3 regions of the Streptomyces sp. NPDC016677 genome follow, and region 1 is predicted to be linked to each of the others. Evidence: riboswitches for the same ligand, from Rfam matches in the RefSeq annotation. Region 1 holds a riboswitch; each other region holds the start of a gene.
The links. A riboswitch is a leader RNA that binds a small molecule or an ion and turns the genes downstream of it on or off. The one in region 1 is predicted to bind cobalamin.
Positions count from the first base shown of each region.

Region 2: it holds a riboswitch for cobalamin, as region 1 does, so the genes downstream of both, ACZ3IG_RS21605 (GHMP family kinase ATP-binding protein) here and ACZ3IG_RS28530 (cobalamin biosynthesis protein) in region 1, are expected to answer to the same signal.
Region 3: it holds a riboswitch for cobalamin, as region 1 does, so the genes downstream of both, ACZ3IG_RS06105 (ABC transporter substrate-binding protein) here and ACZ3IG_RS28530 (cobalamin biosynthesis protein) in region 1, are expected to answer to the same signal.

Region 1 is NZ_JBVHEO010000014.1:52,516-60,454, forward strand. It holds gene ACZ3IG_RS28520 (inorganic phosphate transporter) at 1-664, shown strand, start outside; gene ACZ3IG_RS28525 (hypothetical protein) at 702-923, shown strand; cobalamin riboswitch at 1,144-1,283, shown strand; gene ACZ3IG_RS28530 (cobalamin biosynthesis protein) at 1,389-2,342, shown strand; gene ACZ3IG_RS28535 (cobyric acid synthase) at 2,339-3,847, shown strand; gene cobN (cobaltochelatase subunit CobN) at 3,844-7,500, shown strand; gene ACZ3IG_RS28545 (putative cobaltochelatase) at 7,500-7,939, shown strand, end outside.
Region 2 is NZ_JBVHEO010000007.1:312,409-320,347, forward strand. It holds gene ACZ3IG_RS21585 (glycoside hydrolase family 43 protein) at 1-482, shown strand, start outside; gene ACZ3IG_RS21590 (LacI family DNA-binding transcriptional regulator) at 698-1,711, opposite strand; gene ACZ3IG_RS21595 (glycoside hydrolase family 6 protein) at 1,916-2,881, shown strand; gene ACZ3IG_RS21600 (ferric reductase-like transmembrane domain-containing protein) at 3,481-4,461, opposite strand; cobalamin riboswitch at 4,669-4,899, shown strand; gene ACZ3IG_RS21605 (GHMP family kinase ATP-binding protein) at 5,012-5,995, shown strand; gene ACZ3IG_RS21610 (cysteine synthase family protein) at 5,992-7,014, shown strand; gene ACZ3IG_RS21615 (ATP-grasp domain-containing protein) at 7,011-7,939, shown strand, end outside.
Region 3 is NZ_JBVHEO010000002.1:172,598-180,536, forward strand. It holds gene ACZ3IG_RS06085 (MSMEG_1061 family FMN-dependent PPOX-type flavoprotein) at 1-105, opposite strand, end outside; gene ACZ3IG_RS06090 (TetR/AcrR family transcriptional regulator) at 233-856, shown strand; gene ACZ3IG_RS06095 (ABC transporter ATP-binding protein) at 860-1,648, opposite strand; gene ACZ3IG_RS06100 (FecCD family ABC transporter permease) at 1,867-2,883, opposite strand; gene ACZ3IG_RS06105 (ABC transporter substrate-binding protein) at 2,880-3,926, opposite strand; cobalamin riboswitch at 3,981-4,183, opposite strand; gene ACZ3IG_RS06110 (ACP S-malonyltransferase) at 4,178-5,281, opposite strand; gene ACZ3IG_RS06115 (beta-ketoacyl-[acyl-carrier-protein] synthase family protein) at 5,329-6,612, opposite strand; gene ACZ3IG_RS06120 (acyl carrier protein) at 6,609-6,887, opposite strand; gene ACZ3IG_RS06125 (sporulation protein) at 7,206-7,939, opposite strand, start outside.

The sequences.
Region 1 (7,939 bases):
CCTGTGGGTCATCCTCTCCGCGGGCCTCGCCATCGCGCTCGGCACCTACCTCGGCGGCTGGCGGATCATCCGCACCATGGGCAAGGGCCTGACCGACCTCCAGCCGCAGCAGGGCTTCGCCGCCCAGACCAGCGCGGCGACGGTCATCCTGGCCTCCTCCCACCTGGGCTTCTCGCTCTCCACCACGCACTCCGTCTCCGGTTCGGTGATGGGCGCCGGCCTCGGCCGCAAGGGCGGTGTGGTGCGCTGGTCGACGGCGACGCGGATGTTCGTCGCCTGGGGGCTGACGCTGCCGGCCGCGGCCCTGGTCGCCGCGCTCGCCGAGTGGGTCTGCGGACTGGGCGACTGGGGCACGGCGCTCGTCGCGGTGCTGCTGGTCGCGGCCAGCTTCGCGATCTGGCGGATCTCGCGGCGCGAGGTCGTCGACCACACCAACGTCACCGGCGGGGACGACGCCCAGGAGCCGGCCGGTGTGGTGACCGCCGCGGTGGCCGCCGTGGCGCCGCCTCCGGTGGGCACCCCGGCCGACGGACCTCCGGCGACGGACGGGCTCCCGGTGGACGACGGACTTCCGGTGACCGGCGGGCTCTCGGCCACCATCCCGGCCCAGTCGTCCGAGGCCCCCGACGCCCCGGCCGCCCGTTCGGCCGCCACCCCCGTCTGAGCCGGTCCCGTCCGGACATCAGGAGAAGAGAAGCACGATGAAGATCGACTGGGCAGCCCTCGGCTCCGTCTTCGGGGTCGGCCTCGTGGCCACCGTCGCCCTGGTGACCCTGTTCACCCTCGGCATCGCCGGCCTGTCCCGCCAGGAGCGGGCCGCCGAGCGGGGCGGCTCCGCGGGCCTCGCGGTCACCGGCGCGTACGTGTGCTTCGCCGCGTGCGCGGCGGCGGTGGCGTACGGCATCTATCTGATCGTGGCCTGACGCCCCCCCTCCCAGCCTCCCCCCTTCCCCCTCGCCTCCCTTGTCGCCGCCCTGCCGGGTGCCCTACGGGTGCCTACGGCAGGGCGGCTTCGTGTCCGCACCCCGTCTCCGGGCGTCGGGGACATCGGGGACGGGCGGATCGAGGGCATCTCCAGCCCGAACGGTCCACGGTGTGGGCCTCAGCACACTCCCCCCGCGCAGGTCAACGGCAAGTTGACGGGCGTTCTCGGCCCGTGGTGGACTTCCGGGGCCATGTACGGCGGCAGGAGAGGAAGCCCGGTGCGAATCCGGCGCGGTCCCGCCACTGTGACCGGGGAGCACTCCCCGGGAGCCAGGAACTCTCACCGCCGGTCTCGTCGAACCAGGGCGTGGACACCCTGAGTGAGGACATAACGCGATGCTCGGCTGCCGTCCGGAACGCAGGCCCGGTACCTCTCCCGCCTCCCGTGTGACCGGCTGATCCCCGTGCGTGCCGGACGCGTCTTCGCGTACGGCGCCGCCGCCGGCCTCCTCGGTGACCTGCTCCTCGGCGACCCCCGCCGCGGGCATCCGGTCGCCGTCTTCGGCCGTGCCGCCGGTGCCGTGGAACAACTGCTGTGGCGTGACCACCGGGGCCGGGGCGCCCTGCACACCGCCGTGTGCGCCGGTGGCGCCGTCGCCCTCGGTGCCGTGGCCGCCCGTGCCGTACGCCCCTGCCCCGCCGCCTCCGTCGCGCTGACCGGCGCCGCCACCTGGGCCGTGGTCGGCGGGACCTCGCTGGCCCGGGAGGCGTCCGCGATCGGGCGGGCACTGGAGGCCGGGGACGTGGCGGGGGCCCGGGCCCGGCTGCCGCACCTGTGCGGACGGGACCCGCAGGCCCTGGACGCCGACGGGATCGCCCGGGCGGTGGTGGAGTCCGTCGCCGAGAACACCTCCGACGCGGTGGTGGGCGCCCTGGTGTGGGGCGCCGTGGCCGGGGTCCCCGGGCTGCTCGGCTTCCGTGCCGTCAACACCCTCGACGCGATGGTCGGGCACAAGTCGCCCCGCTACCGGCGCTACGGCTGGGCCTCCGCCCGGCTCGACGACCTCGCCGGCTGGCCGGGCGCCCGGCTGACCGCCGTACTGGCCACGGCGGCCGGGGGCGACCCGAGGGGTGCCGTACGGGCCTGGCGGGCCGACGCCGGCCGGCACCCGAGCCCCAACGCCGGCCCGGTCGAGGCATCCTTCGCGGGCGCCCTCGGCGTGCGGCTGGGCGGGACGCTGTCCTACGGCGGCCGGGTGGAGCACCGGCCCGTCCTCAACCGGAGCGGACGCGCCGTGCGGGTCGCCGACATCGACCGCGCGGTACGGCTGTCCCGGCGCGTGAGCTGGCTCGCGCTGGGCGTGTGCGCGGGCGCACGGATCGTGGGAGCGCGACTGAGGAAAGGACGTACGGCATGAACGGCGGTCTGCTCGTCGCCGGTACCACCTCCGACGCCGGGAAGAGCGTCGTGACCGCCGGGATCTGCCGGTGGCTGGTGCGGCAGGGCGTGAAGGTGGCGCCGTTCAAGGCGCAGAACATGTCCCTCAACTCGTTCGTGACGCGGGAGGGCGCCGAGATCGGGCGGGCGCAGGCCATGCAGGCGCAGGCGTGCCGCGTGGAGCCGACCGCGCTGATGAACCCCGTCCTGCTCAAGCCGGGCGGCGAACAGAGCAGCCAGGTCGTGCTGCTGGGCAAGCCGGTCGGTGAGATGAGCGCCCGCGGCTACCACGGCGGGCGGCAGCAGCGACTGCTCTGCACCGTACTGGAGTGCCTGGCCGAGCTGCGGGGCACGTATGACGCGGTGATCTGTGAGGGGGCGGGCAGTCCGGCCGAGATCAACCTGCGCCGGACCGACATCGTGAACATGGGGATCGCCCGGGGTGCCGGGCTGCCCGTCCTCGTCGTCGGCGACATCGACCGCGGCGGGGTCTTCGCCTCGTTCTTCGGCACGGTGGCGCTGCTGGCTCCCGAGGACCAGGCGCTGGTCGCCGGGTTCCTGGTGAACAAGTTCCGGGGCGATGTCTCGCTGCTGGAGCCGGGCCTGGAGATGCTGCGCGGGCTCACCGGGCGGCCCGCCTACGGCGTGCTGCCGTACCGGCACGGGCTCGGCATCGACGAGGAGGACGGGATGGCGGTGTCGCTGCGCGGCGCCGTCCGGGAGTCCCGGGTCACCGCCCCCGTCGGCGAGGACGTGCTGCGGGTCGCCGTCTGCGCGGTCCCCCTCATGTCCAACTTCACGGACGTGGACGCGCTGGCCGCCGAGCCGGGTGTCGTCGTGCGGTTCGTGGACCGGCCGGAGGAGCTGGCCGACGCGGATCTCGTCGTCGTGCCGGGGACGCGGGGGACGGTCCGGGCCCTGGAGTGGCTGCGGGAGCGGGGGCTCGCGGACGCCTTGGCGCGCCGGGTCGCCGAGGGGCGGCCGGTGCTCGGGGTCTGCGGCGGCTTCCAGCTCCTCGGCGAGCACATCGAGGACGACGTCGAGTCGCGCGCCGGGCACGTCGACGGGCTCGGTCTGCTGCCCGTGCGGGTGCGGTTCGCCCGTGAGAAGACGCTCACCCGGCCGGTGGGCGAGGCCCTCGGCGAGCGGGTCGAGGGGTACGAGATCCACCACGGGGTCGCCTCCGTGGAGGGCGGTGAGCCCTTCCTGGACGGCTGCCGGGTCGGCCAGACCTGGGGCACGCACTGGCACGGTTCGCTGGAGTCGGACGGGTTCCGGCGGGCGTTCCTGCGCGAGGTGGCCGCCGCCGCGGGCCGCCGCTTCGTGCCGGCCCCCGACACCTCGTTCGCCGCGCTGCGCGAGGAGCAGCTCGACCGGCTCGGCGACCTGATCGAACAGCACGCGGACACGGACGCGCTGTGGCGGCTCATCGAGTCCGGCGCGCCACAAGGACTGCCCTTCATTCCACCGGGAGCGCCCGTATGAGCACTGTCTTGTTGTTGTCGACCGCCGACACGGATCTGCTGGCGGCCCGTGCCGCGTCCGGTGCCTCGTACCGGATCGGCAACCCCACCCGGGTCGACGTCCAGGAGGAGCTGCCCGCGCTGCTCGACGGCGCGGACCTGGTCGTCGTACGGCTGCTCGGCGGGAAGCGGGCCTGGGAGGACGGGCTGGCCGCGCTGAAGGCGTCCGGGCTGCCGACCGTGCTGCTCGGCGGGGAGTCCGTGCCGGACGCGGAGCTGATGGCCCAGTCGTCCGTGCCGGCCGGCGTGGTCGCGGAGGCGCTGCGCTACCTGGTCGAGGGCGGCCCGGACAACCTCACCCAGCTCGCCCGGTTCCTCTCCGACACCGTGCTGCTGACCGGCGAGGGCTTCGACGAGCCGCGGAAGATGCCGGAGTACGGCGTCCACGGCGACCGCCCGTACGTCGAGGGCCGCCCGACGGTCGGCGTGCTCTTCTACCGGGCCCACGAGCTGAGCGGCAACACCGCCTTCGTGGACACCCTGTGCGACGCGATCGAGGCGAAGGGCGCCAACGCGCTCCCCGTGTACTGCGGTTCGCTGCGCGGCGCGGACGCCGGGCTGTACGAGCTGCTGGGCCGGGCGGACGCCCTGGTCGCCACCGTCCTCGCGGCCGGCGGCACGCACGCCTCGCAGGCGTCGGCCGGCGGGGACGAGGAGGCGTGGGACATCGGCGCGCTCGCCGACCTGAACGTGCCCGTGCTGCAAGGGCTCTGCCTCACCTCGTCGAAGGCGGCCTGGGAGGCGTCCGACGCCGCCCTCTCCCCCATGGACGCGGCGATGCAGGTCGCGATCCCGGAGTTCGACGGGCGCCTGGTCACCGTGCCGTTCTCCTTCAAGGAGCAGGGACCGGACGAGGTCCCGGTGTACGTCGCCGACCCCGAGCGGGCCGGGCGGGTCGCCGGGATCGCCGTACGGCACGCGGCGCTGGGGCACAAGGCGAACGCGGAGAAGAAACTGGCGCTGGTCTTCACCGCGTACCCGACCAAGCACTCGCGGGTCGGCAACGCGGTGGGTCTTGACACGCCGGCGTCGGCGGTGCGGGTGCTGGACGCGCTGCGGGCGGCGGGGTACGCGGTCGACGGGTACCCGTCCGGCGGCGACGAGCTGATCCACCGGCTGATCGAGGCCGGCGGTCACGACGTGGAGTGGCTGACGGAGGACCAGTTGGCGGCGGCGCCCGCGCGGGTGCCGCTGGCGGACTACCGGGCGTGGTTCGAGACGCTCGACCCGTCGCTGAAGGAAGCGATGCTGGAGGCGTGGGGCGAGCCGCCGGGCTCGCTGTACGTGGACGGCGACGACATCGTGCTGGCCTCCCTCCAGTTCGGGAACGTCGTGGTCATGATCCAGCCGCCGCGCGGCTTCGGGGAGAACCCGATCGCGATCTACCACGACCCCGGCATGCCGCCGTCCCACCACTACCTGGCCGCCTACCGCTGGCTGGACAACAGCTTCGGCGCCGACGCGATCGTGCACATGGGCAAGCACGGCACGATGGAGTGGCTGCCGGGCAAGGGGCTCGGGCTGAGCGCCGGGTGCGCGCCCGACGCGGTGCTGGGCGACCTGCCGCTGATCTACCCGTTCATCGTCAACGACCCCGGCGAGGGCACCCAGGCCAAGCGGCGCGGCCACGCCACGGTCGTCGACCACCTGGTGCCGCCGATGGCCCGCGCCGACACCTACGGCGACCTGGCCAAGCTGGAGCAGCTGCTCGACGAGTACGCGCTCGTCTCCGACCTGGACCCGGCGAAGGCGCCGGCCGTGCGGGCGCAGATCTGGACGCTGGTCAAGGCGGCGGAACTCCACCACGACCTGCACGTGGACGACCAGCCGGACGACGACGCGTTCGACGAGTTCGTCATGCACATCGACGGCTATCTGTGCGAGATCAAGGACGTGCAGATCCGCGACGGCCTGCACATCCTGGGCGGCGGTCCGGAGGGCGAGCCCCGCGTCAACCTCGTCCTGGCGGTGCTGCGCGCCTCGCAGGTGTGGGGCGGTCAGGCCAACGCGCTGCCCGGTCTGCGGGCGGCGCTGGCCGCGCACTTCGGGCTGGTGGAGAAGGAGCTGCTGGCCGAGCCGGGCGCCGCGGTGAAGGTGCCGGTGGAGCTGACCGGGCTGGTGGACGGCCCGGCCAGGACCGGCGCCGACGCGATCGACCTGCTGGAGCAGCTCTGCCGGCGGTTCGCGGAGGGCATGGAGGCGCGGGGCTGGGACGCGGCGGCGGTGCCGGGTCTGGTGCGGGAGGTGCTGGGCGCCGGACTGCCCGAGGCGGTCGCCGTGCTGGAGTTCGCCTGCGTCGAGGTCGTGCCGCGGCTCGCCCGCACGACGGACGAGATCGGGCACATCCTGCGGGCGCTGGAGGGCGGTTACGTGCCGGCGGGGCCGTCCGGCTCGCCGACCCGCGGGCTGGTCAACGTCCTGCCGACGGGACGGAACTTCTACTCCGTCGACCCCAAGGCGATCCCGTCCCGGCTGAGCTGGGAGGTGGGGCAGTCGCTGGCGGACTCCCTGGTCCAGCGGTACCTGGCGGACACGGGCGAGTATCCGAAGTCGGTCGGCCTGACCGTGTGGGGCACGTCCGCGATGCGCACCCAGGGCGACGACATCGCGGAGATCCTGGCGCTGCTGGGCTGCCGCCCGGTCTGGGACGACGCGTCGAGGCGGGTGACCGGCTTCGAGGTGGTGCCGGTGGCCGAGCTGGGCCGGCCGCGGATCGACGTCACGGTCCGCATCTCGGGCTTCTTCCGGGACGCGTTCCCGCACGTGGTGGGGCTGATCGACGACGCGGTACGGGCGGTGGCGGAGCTGGACGAGCCCGCCGACGCCAACTACGTACGGGCGCACGCCGACGAGGACACCGCCGAGCACGGCGACCGGCGGCGGGCCACGGCACGCGTCTTCGGCTCCAAGCCGGGGGCGTACGGCGCCGGTCTGCTGCCGCTGATCGACGCCCGCAACTGGCGCTCCGACGCGGACCTCGCCGAGGTGTACGCGGTGTGGGGCGGCTACGCCTACGGGCGGGGGCTGGACGGGCGGGCGGCCCGGGGGGACATGGAGACGGCGTTCCGGCGGATCGCCGTCGCCGCCAAGAACGTCGACACCCGCGAACACGACCTCGTCGACGCCGACGACTACTTCCAGTACCACGGCGGCATGGTGGCGATGGTCCGGCATCTGACGGGCGCGAGCCCCGAGGCGTACGTCGGTGACTCCGCCACCCCCGACCAGGTGAAGACGCGGACGCTGGGCGAGGAGACCCACCGCGTCTTCCGGGCCCGGGTGGTCAACCCGCGCTGGATGGCGGCGATGCGGCGGCACGGCTACAAGGGCGCCTTCGAGATGGCGGCGACCGTGGACTACCTGTTCGGGTACGACGCGACGGCCGGGGTCGTGGACGACTGGATGTACGAGAAGTTGTCGGCGGAGTACGTGTTCGCCCCGGAGAACCGGGAGTTCATGCGGCAGTCCAACCCCTGGGCCTTGCGCGGGATCACCGAACGGCTGCTGGAAGCAGCGGACCGGGGGCTGTGGGCCGAGCCGGACGCTCAGACGCTGGAGCGGCTGCGCGCCACGTATCTGGAGCTTGAGGGCGACTTGGAGGGTGACGACCAGTGATCACGACCCCGTTCCCGTTCACGGCCGTCGTCGGCCAGGACGACCTGCGCCTCGCGCTGCTGCTGAACGCCGTGTCCCCGGCGGTCGGCGGCGTCCTGGTCCGCGGCGAGAAGGGGACCGCGAAGAGCACGGCGGTACGGGCTCTCTCGGCCCTGATGCCGCAGGTGGACGTCGTCTCCGGGTGCCGTTTCTCCTGTGACCCCGACTCCCCCGACCCGGCCTGCCCGGACGGGCCGCACCAGCCGGGGGCCTTCGAGGCGCGGCCGGCCCGGATGGTGGAGCTGCCGGTCGGGGCCTCCGAGGACCGGCTGGTCGGGGCCCTCGACATCGAGCGGGCCCTCGCCGAGGGCGTGAAGGCGTTCGAGCCGGGGCTGCTGGCCGACGCGCACCGCGGGATTCTCTACGTCGACGAGGTCAACCTGCTCCACGACCACCTGGT
Region 2 (7,939 bases), on a different contig from region 1:
TCTACTGGGCCCGCAACACCCTCACCCACCGCGTCCAGGGTCCCACCTCCACCGCCACGGTCCAGCTCGACCACTCCGCGATGCGGGACGGTGACCGGGCCGGGCTCGCGCTGCTGCGTGACTCCTCCGCCTGGATCGGCCTCAAGCGCGACGGAGGTACGACCCGGGTGGTGATGGTCACCGGGCTGACCATGGACGGCAACTGGAACACCACCGGCACCGGCACCGAGACCGCGAGCGCGACCGTCTCCGGCGGCCGCGTCTGGCTGCGCGCGAACGCGGACATCCGCCCTGGCGCACCGCGCCCCGGGACCTTCTCCTACAGCACCGACGGGATCACGTTCACCCGTCTCGGACCCGCCTTCTCCATGGGCAACGACTGGCGGTTCTTCATGGGCTACCGGTTCGCCCTCTTCAACCACGCCACTCACGCCCTCGGCGGCGCGGTCCGCGTCACGCGGTTCGAGGTGTCCACACCCTGAACCGATCCATCGACCGCGATGGACCCGGCACCGCGACCGGCATCACCCAGAAAGAGGGAGCAGGCCGCAACCAGTGCCCAAGCCATCGAAGCTGACGGCGGTCGCCGCTTCAGGCTGCTGGATCCCGACCACCCGGCCGGCTCCCCGGGCGCCCCGCGCCACGTCCGAGAGCAACCCGTCCGGACCCGGGCCCGCCCCGCCCGGACAGTGAGGAGTCAGGCGCTGGCCCGGACGGCCAAGCGAGTGGGGAGGACCAGCGGGGTGGGCTCCTGCCCGTCGACGAGCGCGACGAGCATGCGCGCCATCTCCCGTCCGAGAGCCTCCACGGGCTGATGGACCGTGGTGAGCGGCGGATCGGCGACCTGGGCGACCGCCAGGTCGTCGAAGCCGACCACGGCGACGTCGGCGGGGACCCGTCGGCCGGCCTCCCACACGGTGCGCAACGCCCCCACCGCCATGTTGTCGTTGGCGGCGAACACTCCGTCCACATCGGGGTGTCGCGCCAGCAGCGCGGCCATGGCGGCGGCTCCGCTGGGCTCGGTGAAGTCCCCCTCCAGCGGCGGGAACGGATCGAGACCGGCGCCCAGCATGGCGTCCCGGTACCCGCGGTACCGGGCACGCCCGGCCTCGGTGTCCAGCCGCCCGCAGATCACGGCCACGCGCCTCCGGCCGAGGGAGACCAGATGCTCGGTCGCCTCGCGCGCTCCGCCGACGTTGTCCACGTCCACGTACCACCGGGGAGCCGGACCGACCGGGCGCCCGCCGAACACGACGGGCATCTGCGCCTCGTCGGCCATCCGGATCAGTGGATCGTCCTCGCGCAGCGCCATCAGCATCACACCGTCCGCGCCACCGGCCCGCAGGAGTTCCCCGACCCGCTTGCGGCCCCGGTCGGAAGCGGCCAGGCACAACATCAGATGCAGGTCCGCCTCGTCCAGGGCGGCCGACGCCCCCACGATCACCCGGGCGAAGAACGGATCGGCGAAGATCGACGGGTCCTCCCCCGAGACGACCAGGGCGGCCGCTCCCGTCTGACGAGTGGCCAGCGCGCGGGCGGTCGGATTGGGTACGTAACCGAGTTGCCGCACGGCCCGTTCGACAGCCTCGCGCTTGGTGCGGCTGACGTGCGGGGCGTTGTTGAGGGCACGGGAGGCCACGGAGCGGGAAACACCGGCGCATTCGGCCACCTCGTCGAGCGTCGGACGCCGACGCGGCGCTGCTTCTGCCATGACCCGTGAGTCTTTCACAGGCGCGGAGCGCGCAGGACCGCGAGAGATGGGACCGCTTCCAGCTCAGTGGCCTCACAGGGCCCGCGAGCCCTGTGAACGTCCCATGCCGCGGGGACCGTTGACAGCTTGCGCACCCGCCCCGACGATTGGGACCGCTTCCAGTGGGAGCGCTCCCAAAGCGTCCTCCGAAACCGAGGTACTGTCTTGAGCCGCAGACTCCGCACCCTGATGGCAGCGCTCTGTGCTCTGCCTCTGGCGTTCGCCGCCGCACCCTCCGCCCACGCGGCGGACCCCACCACCATGACCAACGGGTTCTACGTGGACCCCGACTCGAGCGCGAGGCGGTGGGCGGCCGCCAACCCCGGCGACGGCCGGGCCGCCGCGATCAACGCCTCCATCGCCAACACACCGATGGCCCGCTGGTTCGGCTCCTGGAGCGGCACCATAGGCACCGCGACAGGTGCCTACGCCGGAGCGGCGGACTCCAGGGACAAGCTGCCCATCCTCGTCGCCTACAACATCTACCACCGTGACTACTGCGGCGGGCACTCCGCCGGCGGAGCCGCCTCGCCGTCCGCCTACGCCAACTGGATCGCTCAGTTCGCCGGAGGCATCGCGGCCCACCCGGCCGTCGTCATCCTCGAACCCGACTCCCTCGGGGACTACGGCTGCATGACCCAGGCCCAGATCGACGAACGCGAGGCCATGCTCACCGGTGCCCTCGCCGAGTTCAACCGCCAGGCCCCCAACACCTGGGTCTACATGGACGCCGGCAACCCGCGCTGGGCCGACGCGGCGACCATGGCCCGACGCCTCCACGAAGCCGGCCTCCGACAGGCCCACGGCTTCTCGCTCAACGTCTCCAACTACGTCACCACCGCCGAGAACACCGCCTACGGCAACGCCGTCAACAACGAACTGGCCGCCCGCTACGGCTACACCAAGCCGTTCGTCGTGGACACCAGCCGCAACGGCAACGGCTCCAACGGCCAGTGGTGCAACCCCTCCGGCCGCCGCATCGGCACGCCCACCCAGACGGGCGGAGGCGCCGAGATGCTCCTGTGGATCAAGACCCCGGGCGAGTCCGACGGCAACTGCGGTGTCGGGACCGGCTCCACGGCCGGCCAGTTCCTCCCCGAGGTCGCCTACAAGATGATCTACGGCTACTGATCCAGCACTCCCACCACCCGGGAGGCGACCGGCGGCCCGCCGGGGCGGCGGGCACTCCCCCGGCCATCTCAGCTGAACGCGGGCGCGGCCGACTCCGGCCACGGCCCAGTCCCGCAGTCGGCGCCAGGCCGTCACCCCGGGCCGGGCCACCGCTTCTCTCGGCACGTCGCGCCAGGCCACGCCCTGCGCCGCAGGACGTGAACGATGCCGGCCAGTGCGACCCGGTCCCGCGCCAGGAGCTGCCCGGGAGGGCGGTGCCGCCGTGCGCGCACCCGCTGCTGCGGGTGCGCGCACGCGACCCGGTCGCGCCGCCGAGTCGTCCGCCGCCTCCGCCCGAGCCTCCCAGGCGATCACCGCCCCACGCCGGGCGAAGCGCTCCGCCTTCGGGAAGGTCACGCTGCCCCGTACCGCTGCGCGACCAGCCGCCGGCGCCGGCTTCACCGCCCGCCGTGTACGACTCCCGCTCCCACGGCCGTCGGCGTCTTCGCGGACGCCGAGGCAGTCGGGGACGCGTACCGGTGCCGCGGCACGGCACGGGCCGTTCGCTGTTCCGGTCAGGGTGTCATGCGCCGTCCGTCCGGCCCGCCCGGTGTCGGCAGTCAGTCCGTCTCCTGGGTGTGGGGGGCCGTCGCGGGCGGATCGGTCGGACGGTCCCGTCCGCCGTCGCGGCCGGACACCACCACGACGACCAGTCCGACGACGACGGCCCCGACCGCGACCCGTCCCGCCACCCGCACCCACCAGCCCGGCCGGGCCGCGCCCCCGCCGGGTGCACCCAGCCGTTCGGCCCGCCGGGCGGGCCGCAGCAGGCGGAGCAACAGCAGTACCGCGACCGGGATTTGCAGCAGCCACAGGACGGTGCGGGGCCACTCCCCGTACCAGACGTTGGTTCCGTACAGCAGGGTGTGCCACACGCTCAGCACGTAGACGACGATCACGAACCGGTGCAGCCGTCGCCAGGTGTTCGCTCCGATGCGGTGCCGGACGTAGAACAGCAGCCCGAGCGGGATCGCCAGGTACAGGGCCCCCTGGCCGATCGGGATGGCGGTCCGGCCGGTTCCGGAGTCGTACCAGCCGGGTACGAAGGTGTCCGCGAAGGCCACCCACAGCCGCTCCGCCCAGTCCACCTTCGTCTCGTAGCGCACGAGTTCCGCCGCGAACATCAGCGCGTGTGCGAACATCAGCGCCGTCGTCGTCAGGCTCGTGGTGCGGTGCCAGCGCTCCAGTACCTGCCGGGAGACCGGCAACCGGGTGGGCCGTGGTCCCGACAGCAGCAGGCCGAGCATGACCGTGCCCCAGGCCCACAGCAGTCCCGACCAGCCGAAAGCCTGGCTGAGCAAGTACATCCAGTAGGTGCCGGCGTCGTCCATGAACGGCATGACCGCGACCGTGTCCGAAGCACCCGATTCCATACGCGTCCACAGGAGCGCGAACACGAGCGCCGTGACCACCACCGCCGCGGCGGCGTCGGGCAGGGCGGACCGCAGATCGGCGCGGAGCACGACGCGGTCGCCGGGGGGCCGTCGCCGTCCGCGCGGGGCTGCCGCCCCGTCCTCGTCCGGCCTCACGTCTGACGTCATCAGGGGCCTCCCGGGCACCGGCCACCGCGGCAGCGGTGTGCATGTGTCGTGAGACAACGAGTCTGGCTGATGAGACAGCGATCCCCAGAGGCGTTATCCGGCCAGAGCCGCCCCCGACAACTGCGCAGGGATACGCCGGGTTCCGCCTTCCCTCCACATTCAAGACAACCGCAGAACTCCCACTGTCCCAGAAGTACGGGCGCCCTTACGCTGATGCACGCAGTCGGTTCGCGCCTCCCGTCCGCCCGGACGCCCGGTGGCGCGACGCAAGAGGGAACCCGGTGCGAATCCGGGGCTGTCCCGCAGCGGTGAGCGGGAACGAAAGCCGTCGATGTCACTGGGCCGGCGTCATGGCCGGGGAAGAGACGGCCGGTAGGTGTCCGCCCTGTCGGCGGACGTGCCCGCGAGTCCGAAGACCTGCCACTGCGCCCGCTTCCCGAGCGGGCTGTGCACGTGACCTCGTGGACCGGGTCGGCGGTACGGTCGGTCGTGCGTGTGGCCCCGTCTCCTTCCCTGTCGGTGTGCAAGACCCGGTACGGAGGAGGACGGTGTGCGGGAGCCAGCCGATCCATGTCGGCCGTACCGGTCCTTCGTCGACGTGCCGGCCGACGGACCGGGACCGACGGTACTCGGACCCGTCGCGGGCGTCCTCCAGGAACCGGGCCTGTCCGGCGGCACGGTCTCCGGTGTCTGCCACGGCACCCTGGGCGAGCTGTACCAGGGCCCGCTGCGAGCGGGCACCGATCCCGAGATCGCGGTGGTGTCCTTTCCCGTGGACCGCCACTCCTGGGTGTACTTCACACCGAGGACGACGGCCGGCTCACCGGGTCCGCCGGCACTGGGTGAGAAGTCGGCGACAGCGGCGCGCCTCTTCCTGGAGCACTACGGTCTCACCTTGCCGCCCGGCGACTGGCGCACCCATTCCGAACTGCCGGTGGGCGTGGGAATGGCCAGTTCCACGGCGGACATCGTGGCGACGCTGCGCTGCCTGTTCCGCGTCTTCTCCCTGCCGTACGACAAGGACGTGGTCCTCGGCGTCCTGGCGGACATCGAGCGCGCCGACAGCGTCTTCCTCGACGAGTTCGCCCTGTACCTCAGCGGCCGGCACCGGGTGGTGCGGCGACTGGGCCCGGACCTCGGCTTCCACACCGCCTACGTCATGGAACCCGGCACGGTGGACACCGCCGCCGTCACTCCCCTGCTGCTGGACCACTACCGGCGCCGCGGCGAGGAATACCAGCGGTGTCTGACCGATCTGCTGAAGGGTTTCGGCTCGGGTGACCCGGCCGCCGTCGCCCGTGCCGCGACGACCAGCGCCGCGCTGTCCCAGGAGGTGCTGCCCAAGACGACCTTCAGCAGCCTGCGAGCCCACCGTGAGCGGTTCGGCGCCGACGGCGTCTTCGTCGCCCACACCGGCTGCCTGGCCGGCTATCTCTTCGCCGCACGCCCACGAGCCGAGGTCAAGTCCGAACTCTCCGCGTTCTTCCACTCGCTCGGCCACCAGTGCACCTTCGCCCAAGGAGGCTACGGGTGATCCACCCCCACATCGCCGACGCTCTGAAAGTCCCGGACCTGGTCCGGCTCACCGACGGCCTGGTCCTGCTGCGGTTCGAGTCGATGAAGATCTACTCGGCTCTGGCCGCCGTCCGTCATCTGCTGGAGCGGGGCACGGTCCGTCCGGGCCAGACCCTGATCGACAGCTCCAGTGGCATCTACGCCTACGCCCTCGCCCTGGCGTGTCACCGGTACGGCATGCGGTGTCACATCGTCGCGTCCACCACCGTCGACACCACCACCCTGGCCCAGTTGGAGATCCTCGGCGCCACGGTGGAACGGGTGAGACCGTCGCGCGACCTCGCACTCGACCAGGAACTGAGGGTGCGACGGGTGCGGGAGATACTCGCCGAGCGTCCCGGGCACCACTGGATGCGCCAGTACCACGACGACGTCCACTACCTCGGCTACCAGGAGGTCGCCGACCGGATCGCGGCGGAGTTCCCGGCCGTACCGCTGACCGTCGTCGGCGGGGTGGGGTCCGGAGCCTCGACCGGCGGCGTCGTGGAACGGCTGCGTGTCGCGGACCCCTCGGTGCGTCTGGTCGGCGTCCAGCCCTTCGGCAGCGTCACCTTCGGCAGCCAGGACCATCACGATCCCGAGGCGATCATCGCCGGCATCGGCTCGTCGATCGTCTTCGACAACGTCCGCCACCATCTCTACGACACCGTGCACTGGCTGGACTTCACCCACGCCATGGCCGGCGCCGTCGCCCTGCTGCGCGAACACGCGGTGTTCGCCGGGCTGTCCACCGGTGCCGGCTATCTGACGGCGACGTACGAGGCCCGCCGCCACCCCGACCGACTGCACCTGGTGATAGGGGCCGACACCGGACACCGCTACGTGGAGCGCGTGTTCGCCCGGCACGCCGAGGCCCTCGATCCGGCCGCGTTGAAGCCCGTCGAGGTCCGCGGCCCGGAGCAGATGACCATGCCCTGGTCGAGGATGACGTGGCGGCGCGCGGCCTGCCCGGCGGGCCGGCAGGAGAGTGCCGTATGACCGTGGCCTGCCTGGAGTCGCTGACCTTCGGCCTCGGTCATCTGGTCCGCGCCGCCGGCCGGCTCGGCGAGCGCCTGCTGCTGCTGACCCGGGACCCCGCCTACTACGCCTACGAACTGGGCCGGCTGCCCGCCGGCGCCCTCGACGTCGTCGTGACCGACACCTTCGACATGGAGCGGTCCGCCGATCTGCTCCGGCGCGTCCCGGCGCTGCGCGGTCTGATCAGTTCCACCGACACCTGGACCCTCACCGGCGCCGCCCTCGCCGAACGACTCGGCCTGCCCGGTCTCGACCCGGCCGTCCTGCGACTGACCCGGGACAAGGCCGCCGTACGCAACAGGCTGCACGACGCGGGCCTCACCCGCGGCAGGGCCGTCGAGAACGCCGGCCCGGACCGCGAGGCACGCGGGCTGCTGCTCAAGGAGGCGGGGCTGCCGCTCGTGCTCAAGGACACCGCGGGCACCGGGAGCCAGAACGTGTGGCTGGTCCGGGACGAGGGAGAACTCGACGCGGCGCTGGCGGAGGCGTCCGGCCGGGACCTGAAGGGGCGGTTGTTCGCCGAGCCCTGTTTCAGCGGCCCGGTGTACAGCGCCGAGACGCTCACCTGGGCCGGCCGCACCAGACTGCTCGGTGTCTCCAGTCGCCTCATGTCGCCGGAGCCGCGCTTCCGGGAGGAGATCACCGCCTTCCCCGTGGCCTTCCCGGACCCGCAGCGGATTTCGCTGGGGCGTTGGCTCGGCCGGGTGCTCGCCGCCATCGGTTACACCGACCGGTTCGCTCACGTGGAGTTCGTCCTGACCGCCGACGGCCCGGAGGTGGTGGAGGTCAATCCCCGGATCGGGGGCGCGCTGGTCGGAGAGGGCCTGTGCCGGGCGCTCGGTGTCAACGTGTACGAGGCGATGATCGAGGCCGCGCTCGGCCGTCG
Region 3 (7,939 bases), on a different contig from region 1:
GAGGCGGTCGGTCTTCTTCGCCGCGGTCATGGCGTCGGGTTCGCCGAGCCGGGCCCGGACCTCGTCCGGGGGAACGCTCCGGTAAGGGGTGGCGACATGCGTCATGAAGGGTCCTTCCCAGGAGGAGGATCGGCAGCCGTCCTTGACGGCTCCGCCGCAGGTCATGCCACTATTGTGAGCAATTACTCAGGTCGTTCGCCACTCGCTTTCGCGGGCCTGGCCAGGAGGTTCCATGACATCCGGCAAACGCGCCATCGCCCCACGTAAACAGCCCCGTCAGGTCCGCGCCGAGCTGACCCGGCAGCGCATCCTGGACGCGGCTGCTCACATTTTCGAGGAGTACGGCTACGCGGCGGGCACCACCAACCGGATCGCCGAACGGGCGCGGGTCTCGATCGGTTCGCTCTACCAGTACTACCCGAACAAGGACGCGATCCTGGTGGAGTTGGTGACCCGGCACCTGGAAGCCGGGGCGGCCAGTGTCGCCCGCTACCTGGCCGAGGGGCTGCCCGCATCGCTGGAGGACACCCTCCGGGTGTTCGTGCGGGCCGCCATCGAGAACCACGTCGACGATCCGCGGCTGCTGCGCATCATGGCCGAGGAGGCACCGCGGTCGCCGGAGCTGCTGGCGAAGGTGAACGACTACGAGGCAGAACGCTTCCGGCACACCCAGGAGTTGTTCGAGAACCACCCCGAGGTCCGGGTGGCCGACACCGAGGCCGCCGCCCGGCTCGCCGTGACCACGGTGGAGCTGGTGGTCCACAAGGTCTGCTCGGCTCCCGACCCGCTGGGCACCCGGCGTCTGGAGGACGAACTCGTCGCCATGCTCCACCGGTACCTCACCGGCCCGGAGTGAGCGTCAGGCCGGGGCCAGGGGCGGGGACAGCCGGCCGGTGCGGCGCAGGAAGCGGATGACCGGGCGGCCGTGGCCGCCGTCGGTTACCTCGGCGCGGACGCCGTAGACCCGTTCGATCAGGGAGGGGGTCAGGACGTCGCCCGGGGTGCCTTCGGCGACGGCCCGGCCCTCGCCGAGTACGAGGACGCGGTCGCAGTACATCGCCGCGAGGTTGAGGTCGTGCAGGGCGACGACCGTGGTGACGGGCAGGCTCACGACCAGTTCCAGCAGGTCGAGCTGGTGCTGGATGTCGAGGTGGTTGGTGGGTTCGTCCAGCAGCAGTTCGCGCGGTTCCTGCGCGAGGGCGCGGGCTATCTGGGCGCGCTGGCGTTCGCCGCCGGACAGGGTGTGCCAGGACTGGTCCGCCCGGTCGGTGAGGCCGGTGCGGTCGAGGGCGGCCGCGACGGCCCGGCCGTCCGCGGCCGATCCGGCCGCCCAGGGGCGGCGGTGCGGGATGCGGCCGAGGGCGACGACGTCGCGGACGGTCAGTTCGGTCTGGGTGTGGGCGTGCTGTTCGACGGTGGCGATTCGGCGGGCCGCGGTCCGGCGGCCGACGCCGGTCAGGGGCCTGCCGTCGAGGGTGACGACGCCTGCGGCGGGCTGGAGCACGCCCGCGAGCAGTCTGAGCAGAGTGGACTTTCCCGACCCGTTGGGGCCGAGCAGGCCGACCGTCTCGCCCGGGCGGGGGGCGAGGGTGACGCCGTCCACGACGAGCCGGCCGCCCGCGCGCCTGCCCACACGGTCGGCCCGCAGTCCTCCGGCTCCGGGAGCGGCCGTCCCGGAGCCGGCCGGCTCGCGAGTCGTCTCGGGACCGGCCGTCTCATGTGCCGTCCCGAAGCCGGCCGTCTCGCCGGCCGTTTCGGGACCGGCCGTTTCGGCACCGGCCGCTTCGGAACCAGCCGCTTCGGCACCGGCCGCTTCGAGGCCGATCGTCTCGCCGGCCGTCTCGGGGCCGACGGTCTCGGGCTCGTTCACGCCCGCCTCCGGCCCCGGTAGAGGACTGCCACGAAGGCGGGCACGCCGATGAGGGACGTCACCACTCCCACCGGGATCTCCTGCGGGTCGAGGACGGTACGGGCCAGGGTGTCCACCCACACCAGGAACACGGCCCCGGTCAGCACGGTGACCGGCAGCAGCCGGGCGTGGGCGGCGCCGGTCAGCACGCGGGTGGCGTGCGGCAGGACCAGCCCGACGAAGCCGATCGCCCCGGCGCAGCTGACCAGGGCGGCGGTGAGCAGGGCGGTGGCGCAGAGCAGGACGAGGCGGGTACGGGCCACGCGCACACCGAGGCTCGCGGCGGCCTCCTCGCCGAAGGTGAACGCGTCCAGGGTGGCGGAGTGGACCAGGCAGACCACGAGTACGGCGGCCAGCACCCCGGCGCACAGCAGCACCTCGGTCCAGCCGGCGCCGGTGAGCGAACCCAGCAGCCAGAACATCACGCCCCGGGTGGTCTCCGCGTCCGCCGAGGTCAGCACGGTGAACGAGGTGAGCGCGGAGAACAGCTGCATGGCGGCCACCCCGGACAGCACCACCCGGTCGACGCTGCCGCCGAGGCTGTGACTGAGCAGCAGGACCAGCCCGAAGGAGAACAGCGCGCCGAGGAACGCGCCGGCGGACAGCGACACCGCTCCCCCGCCCACGCCGAGCACGATCACGGCGACCGCCCCGGTCGAGGCCCCGGAGGAGACCCCCAGCACGAACGGGTCGGCCAGCGGATTGCGCAGCAGGGACTGCATGACCGCCCCGCACAGCGCGAGGCCGGCGCCGCACACCGCGGCCAGCGTCGTGCGCGGCATGCGCAGGTCCCACACGATGCCGTCGCGCAGCGGCGCGAGGTCGGTCCGGCCCAGCCCGAGGTGGGCGGCGACCGAGGCCCACACATCGGCGGTGGAGATGTCGGCCGGCCCGATGGTCACCGCGACGGCGACCGACACCGCCAGCGCGGCCAGTCCGGCCACGGTGAGCAAGGGGGTCCGTATGCCGGTCACTTGGCGAACCCGAGGTCCCGCAGGCCGGCCGCCACCTTCTCGATGCCCTCCACCGTGCGGATGGACGGGTTCATCGCCTGTCCGCTGAGCAGGACGTACCGCTTCTTCCGCACGGCTGTGAGATTGCGGGTGGCCGGGTTGGTCTCCAGGAACTCGATCTTGGCCTTGGCGGTCTCGGCGGTCTGGGACTCGCGGGTCAGGTCGCCGAGGACGATGACGTCGGGGTCGCGGTCGGCCACGGTCTCCCAGTTGATCTGGGGCCACTCGTCGTGGGTGTCGGAGAAGACGTTCCGCGCGCCGAGGGCGCGGGTGATGGCGCCGGGGGCGCCGCAGCATCCGGCGAGGTAGGGCGACTGGGAGTTGGCGAACCAGTACATGAGGGAGACGTCGGAGACCTGGAGGCCGTCGGTGGCCTCGCGGACCCGCGTCCTGAGCTGCCGCACCAGTCGGTCACCGCGCTCGTCCACACGGAAGGCGTGCGCCAGGTCGCGTATCTCGCCGTACACCGTGTCGAGGGTGAGCGGCGTACCGCGGGAGCCGTCGCCGCCGCTGTCGTTGTCCTTGCCCGCCTCGCAGTCGGACGGGGAGACATAGGTGGGCACGCCCAGTTTCTCGAACTGTTCACGGGTGGCGACACCGCCCGTGCCGAGTGTGGAGACGAACGAGGCGGTGACGAAGTCGGGTCCGGCGTCCAGGACCTTCTCGAAGGAGGGGGCGTTGTCGGCGAGCCGGGGCACCCGGGCGTTCGCCTTCTCCAGGCCCTTCATCACGGGGTCGGTCCAGGTCGCGGTGGCGACCAGGCGGTCCGCGAGCCCGAGGGAGAGGAGGATCTCGGTGCTGCCCTGGTTGAGGGAGACGGCGTGCCGCGGCGCCGACTCCAGGGTGACGCGGTGTCCGCAGTTCTCGATGGTGACCGGCCGGCCGGCGGACGGGGAGCCGTCCGTGGCCGTGTCCTCGCCGTCGGAGGTGCCGCAGGCGGTGAGCAGCAGGACGGAGGTGAGCAGCAAGGCCGCGGAACGGGGGACGGAACGGAACACGGGCATGCCTCGGGTGTCGGGGCTCTGGACGCGGAGCCTGGCCTACGGTCGCCCTCCGCACGGGGTGCGGAGGTGCCAGCAGGTCTTCGGACTCGGGTTCGTCCGGACGAGGCGCCTTCCCAGGACCGTTCCCGCCGTCGCGCGGTTCCCGTCCCAGTGGCGTCAGTGCCCCGCCCGTCCCCCTCACCGCTGCGCGTCAGTTCCGGATTCCCACCGGATTCCCTGACCACCGAGGTGGCGTGACTGGCCTCGGCAGACTACCAAGCACCCCGACCGGGGCGGTGCGGCGGGGCGACGGCGGTGAGACGCCGGCGTATCCGCTCGACGCCGGCGGGGGTGCGCAGCGGCGCGGCGGTGGCACAGCCGGGCAGGCCGGCCTTGACCAGGGCGCTGAGCAGGGCCCGGGGGCCGCTGTCGAGGTAGGTGGTGAAGCCTCCTTGGCGCAGGGCGCGCAGGGTGTGGTGCAGGGCCATGGGTTCGGTGAGGTGGGCGGCGGCCACGGTGCGCAGTTGGGCGGGGGTCCGCGCCCAGTGGCCGGCGGTGGTGTGCACGGCGAGGGCGGGGCGGGCGATCGGCTGGGCCCGCAGCAGACGGCGGAAGGAGCGGTGGACCTCCCCGAGCAGCGGATGGTGGAAGGCGGTGCGGCTGGTCAGCCGGGTCACCCGGTGCCCGTCGTCCAGCAGCGCCCGCTGGAGGCGGGCGAGCTGGCCGTCGGGACCGGCGAGGACCGTCTGGGCGGGCGCGTTGCGGGCGGCGATCCGTACCCGCTCCGTACCGCAGGTACGGATCAGGTCCGCCGCCCGGTCGGCGCCGGCGTCGGTGGCCACCATGCCGGCCGCCGGCAGTCCGGCGGTCCTCAGCAGCCGGTCCCGTACGCACAGCAGTTGGACGCCCTGGCGCACGGTGACGGCCCCGGCGACGGTGAGAGCCGCCAGGTCCCCGACGCTGTGGCCGAGGACCGCGTCGATCCAGGGGCCGGCGAGGTCGAGCAGGACGGTGGCGGCGGCGACCACCGCGGCGTAGGTGGCCAGGTCGAAGCCGAGCGGGTCCGCGCTCAGGAGTTCCTCGGGGCCCGGGGCGTCCGCCTCGGTGAGGAGCCGGCCGACCGGCACGGCGGCGGGGCCGCGGTCCGGCGCGTGCGCGTCCACGGTCGCCAGCACCTCGGCGACCGCGGGCACTTCGCGCAGGTGCCGCAGGGCGCCTGGGAGGTAGGCGCCCTGCCCGGGACACATCAGGACGGTGCGCGGCCGGTCCCCCGCCCGCGCCGGGGGGCCGTCGGCGCTCGCGGAGCGGGGATCGACGGGACTGGCGTCGACAGGGCCGGCATCGACGGGACGGGGGTCCACGGAACGGGGGCTCATGGCGCGGGGGTTGACGGGACGGTGGTCCGTGAGGCGTCGGTGGTGGCTCACGGGACGGTGGTGAAGGCCAGCGCGACGTTGTGCCCGCCGAAACCCATGCTCGTACTGACCGCCGCCAGCGGTCCGGCGGGCAGCGGTTCGGGACGGCGGCCGACCACGTTCAGACCGATCGCCGGGTCCACGCGTTCGAGGCTGCGGGTGGGCGGCGCCGTTCTGTCCCGCAGGGCGAGGACGGTGGTGACGGCCTCGATGGCTCCGGCGGCGCCCAGGGTGTGCCCGAGGGCCGCCTTGGTCGCGCTGACCGCCACGTCGTCCAGCACCTTCCCGAACGCCGTGTGCAGGGCCTGGGCCTCGCTGAGGTCGCCGACGGGCGTGGAGGTGGCGTGCGCGTTGATGTGCCGGACCTCCTCCGGTAAGAGACCGGCGTCGTCGAGGGCGGCGGTCACGGCGGCTGCGCAGCCCGTGCCGCCGGGCGCCGGCTGGGCGACGTGGTGGCTGTCGTTGGTGATGCCCGCCCCGGTCAGGCGGCCGTGCACCCGGGCACCGCGGGCCGCGGCGTGCCCGGCGCTCTCCACCACCAGCATGCCGGCGCCCTCCCCCATCACGAAGCCGTCGCGGTCGGCGTCGAACGGACGGGACGCCCGCTCGGGGTCGTCGCACCGCCGGGACAGGGCGCGCAGCCGGGCGAACCCGGCGAAGACCAGGGGGTGCAGGCCGGCCTCCGCGCCGCCCGCGATCACCACGTCGGCACGGTCCTCCCGGATCAGGGCGAGGGCCTGGGCGAGGGCCTCGGCACCGGACGCGCAGGCGCTGACCGGGGTGTGCACACCGGCCGTGGCGCCGACCATCAGGCCCACCTCGGCGGCGGCGTGGTTGGGCAGCATGACCGGGATGGCCCGGGGGCTGACCCGGCCGGGACCGCCGGCCTCCAGCCTGCGGTTCTGCTCCAGGATGCTGAGGAGCCCGCCCAGCCCCACACCGACGATGACGACGACCCGGGAGCCGCCTCCCGCCAGGGACGTCCCCTCCAGGCCGGCGTCGCGCAGCGCCTCCCGCGCCGCGACCAGGGCGAACTGCGCGGAACGGTCGCAGTGCGCGGCCTTGGCGGGCGACAGCTCCGAGCCGGGGTCCACGGCGGCGGGCGCCGCCGGATACACCTGGGGCGGGCCGTCCGGGGCACCGAGGTCGAGGCTCTCGACCCCGCAGGCGCCGTCCAGCAGGGCCGCCCAGGTGGACGGGACGTCACCGCCCAGGGCCGTGGTCATGCCCAGCCCCGTGACGACGGCGGCGGTCTCGTCACGGGCCCGCGCGGCCCGGTCCCGTGGGCTCACGCGGCGCCACCGGCCGGAGCGGGGGCCACGGAGAGAAGATGGTCGACGATCTCGCGGACCGTGGTCAGTCCCGCCGCGTCGTCCACCGGGACCTGGACCTGCCAGCGGTCCTCGATCGCGGCGATCAGTTCCAGCAGGGCCAGCGAGTCGACACCGAGGTCGTCCTTCAGGTCGCTGTCGAGGCCGACTTCCTCGACGGACACGTCCTCGACGGTGGCGGCCAGCAGTTCACGCAGTTCGTCGAAGAGCGCGCGGTCGTCGGCTGTGGGCGGCATGGGAGGTCCTCCTTGGTCGTGGCGTGCGGCGCGCCCGGGAACGGTCCGGTGGGCACCGTCCGTCCCGAGCGCTCCGACACGGCACCGGCGTCCGCCGGATGCACGCCGACAGCCTTTCCGACCGTCCCGAACGGTAAGCGCCGCTTCACGGAAGACCCCGGGGCAGCCGGAGCACGCCAGGGGCGCTCCACAACTGCCGTGCGAGCCACGTGCGTTCGGGCGCCCCATGGCGCGCTCAGGGTGAAGGGCGCCCCGTGCGTAAAGGGGCCGCCGAGCGCCCTTCAGTCCCTTCGTTCCGTCCGTCGCCGGCCGGTGGGCTCAGCCCTCGTCCTCCTCGTCCCCTTCGTCGTCGCCCTCGAAGAAGTCGCCGACCTCGTCGACGACTTCGGCCGCGACCATCCCGCCGACGACGCCCACGGCCAGGCCCGCGGCACCGGCGGCGACGGCGGTGCCGATGCCCGGGCCGGAGCGGTGACCGTCGTGGTGGCCGCCGTGGTGCTCCTCGTGCCCGTGGTGCCCGTACGAGGCGTGCGAACCGTAGGAGGCCCGGTGGTCGATCAGCTCCCGGATCCAGCCGTCGACCTCGGCGTTCCAGTCGCGCACGTCGTGGTGGCCGACGGTGAAGCGGGTGAGGGCGTCGTGCCCCTCGGTGAAGAACCCGCCGCGCTTGTCGGCCTCCAGGACGACCTCCAGGCCGCCGGGGTGGGCGAGGAAGGTCAGTTCGATCTCGTTGACCTGGTGGGCGTACCGCGGGGCCGGGACCAGCTCGATCTCCTGGTAGAACGGCAGCTGCTGCCCGGTGCCGCCGATCCGGCCGTACTCCAGGTCGGCGGAGCGGAAACCGAAGCCGAGCTGGCCGAGCGCCTCCAGGATCGCCTCCTGGGCGGGCAGCGGTGCCACGGTGAGCTGGTCCAGGTCGCCCTTGTCGCGGGCGCCCGCCACCGACAGTTCGGTGCGCACGCCGAGCACGATGCCCAGGCCCTGCCCGTACAGCTCGGTGACCGGGGTCTCCCACGGCAGCGGCACGCTGAACGGCACGGCGCGCTCCTCGC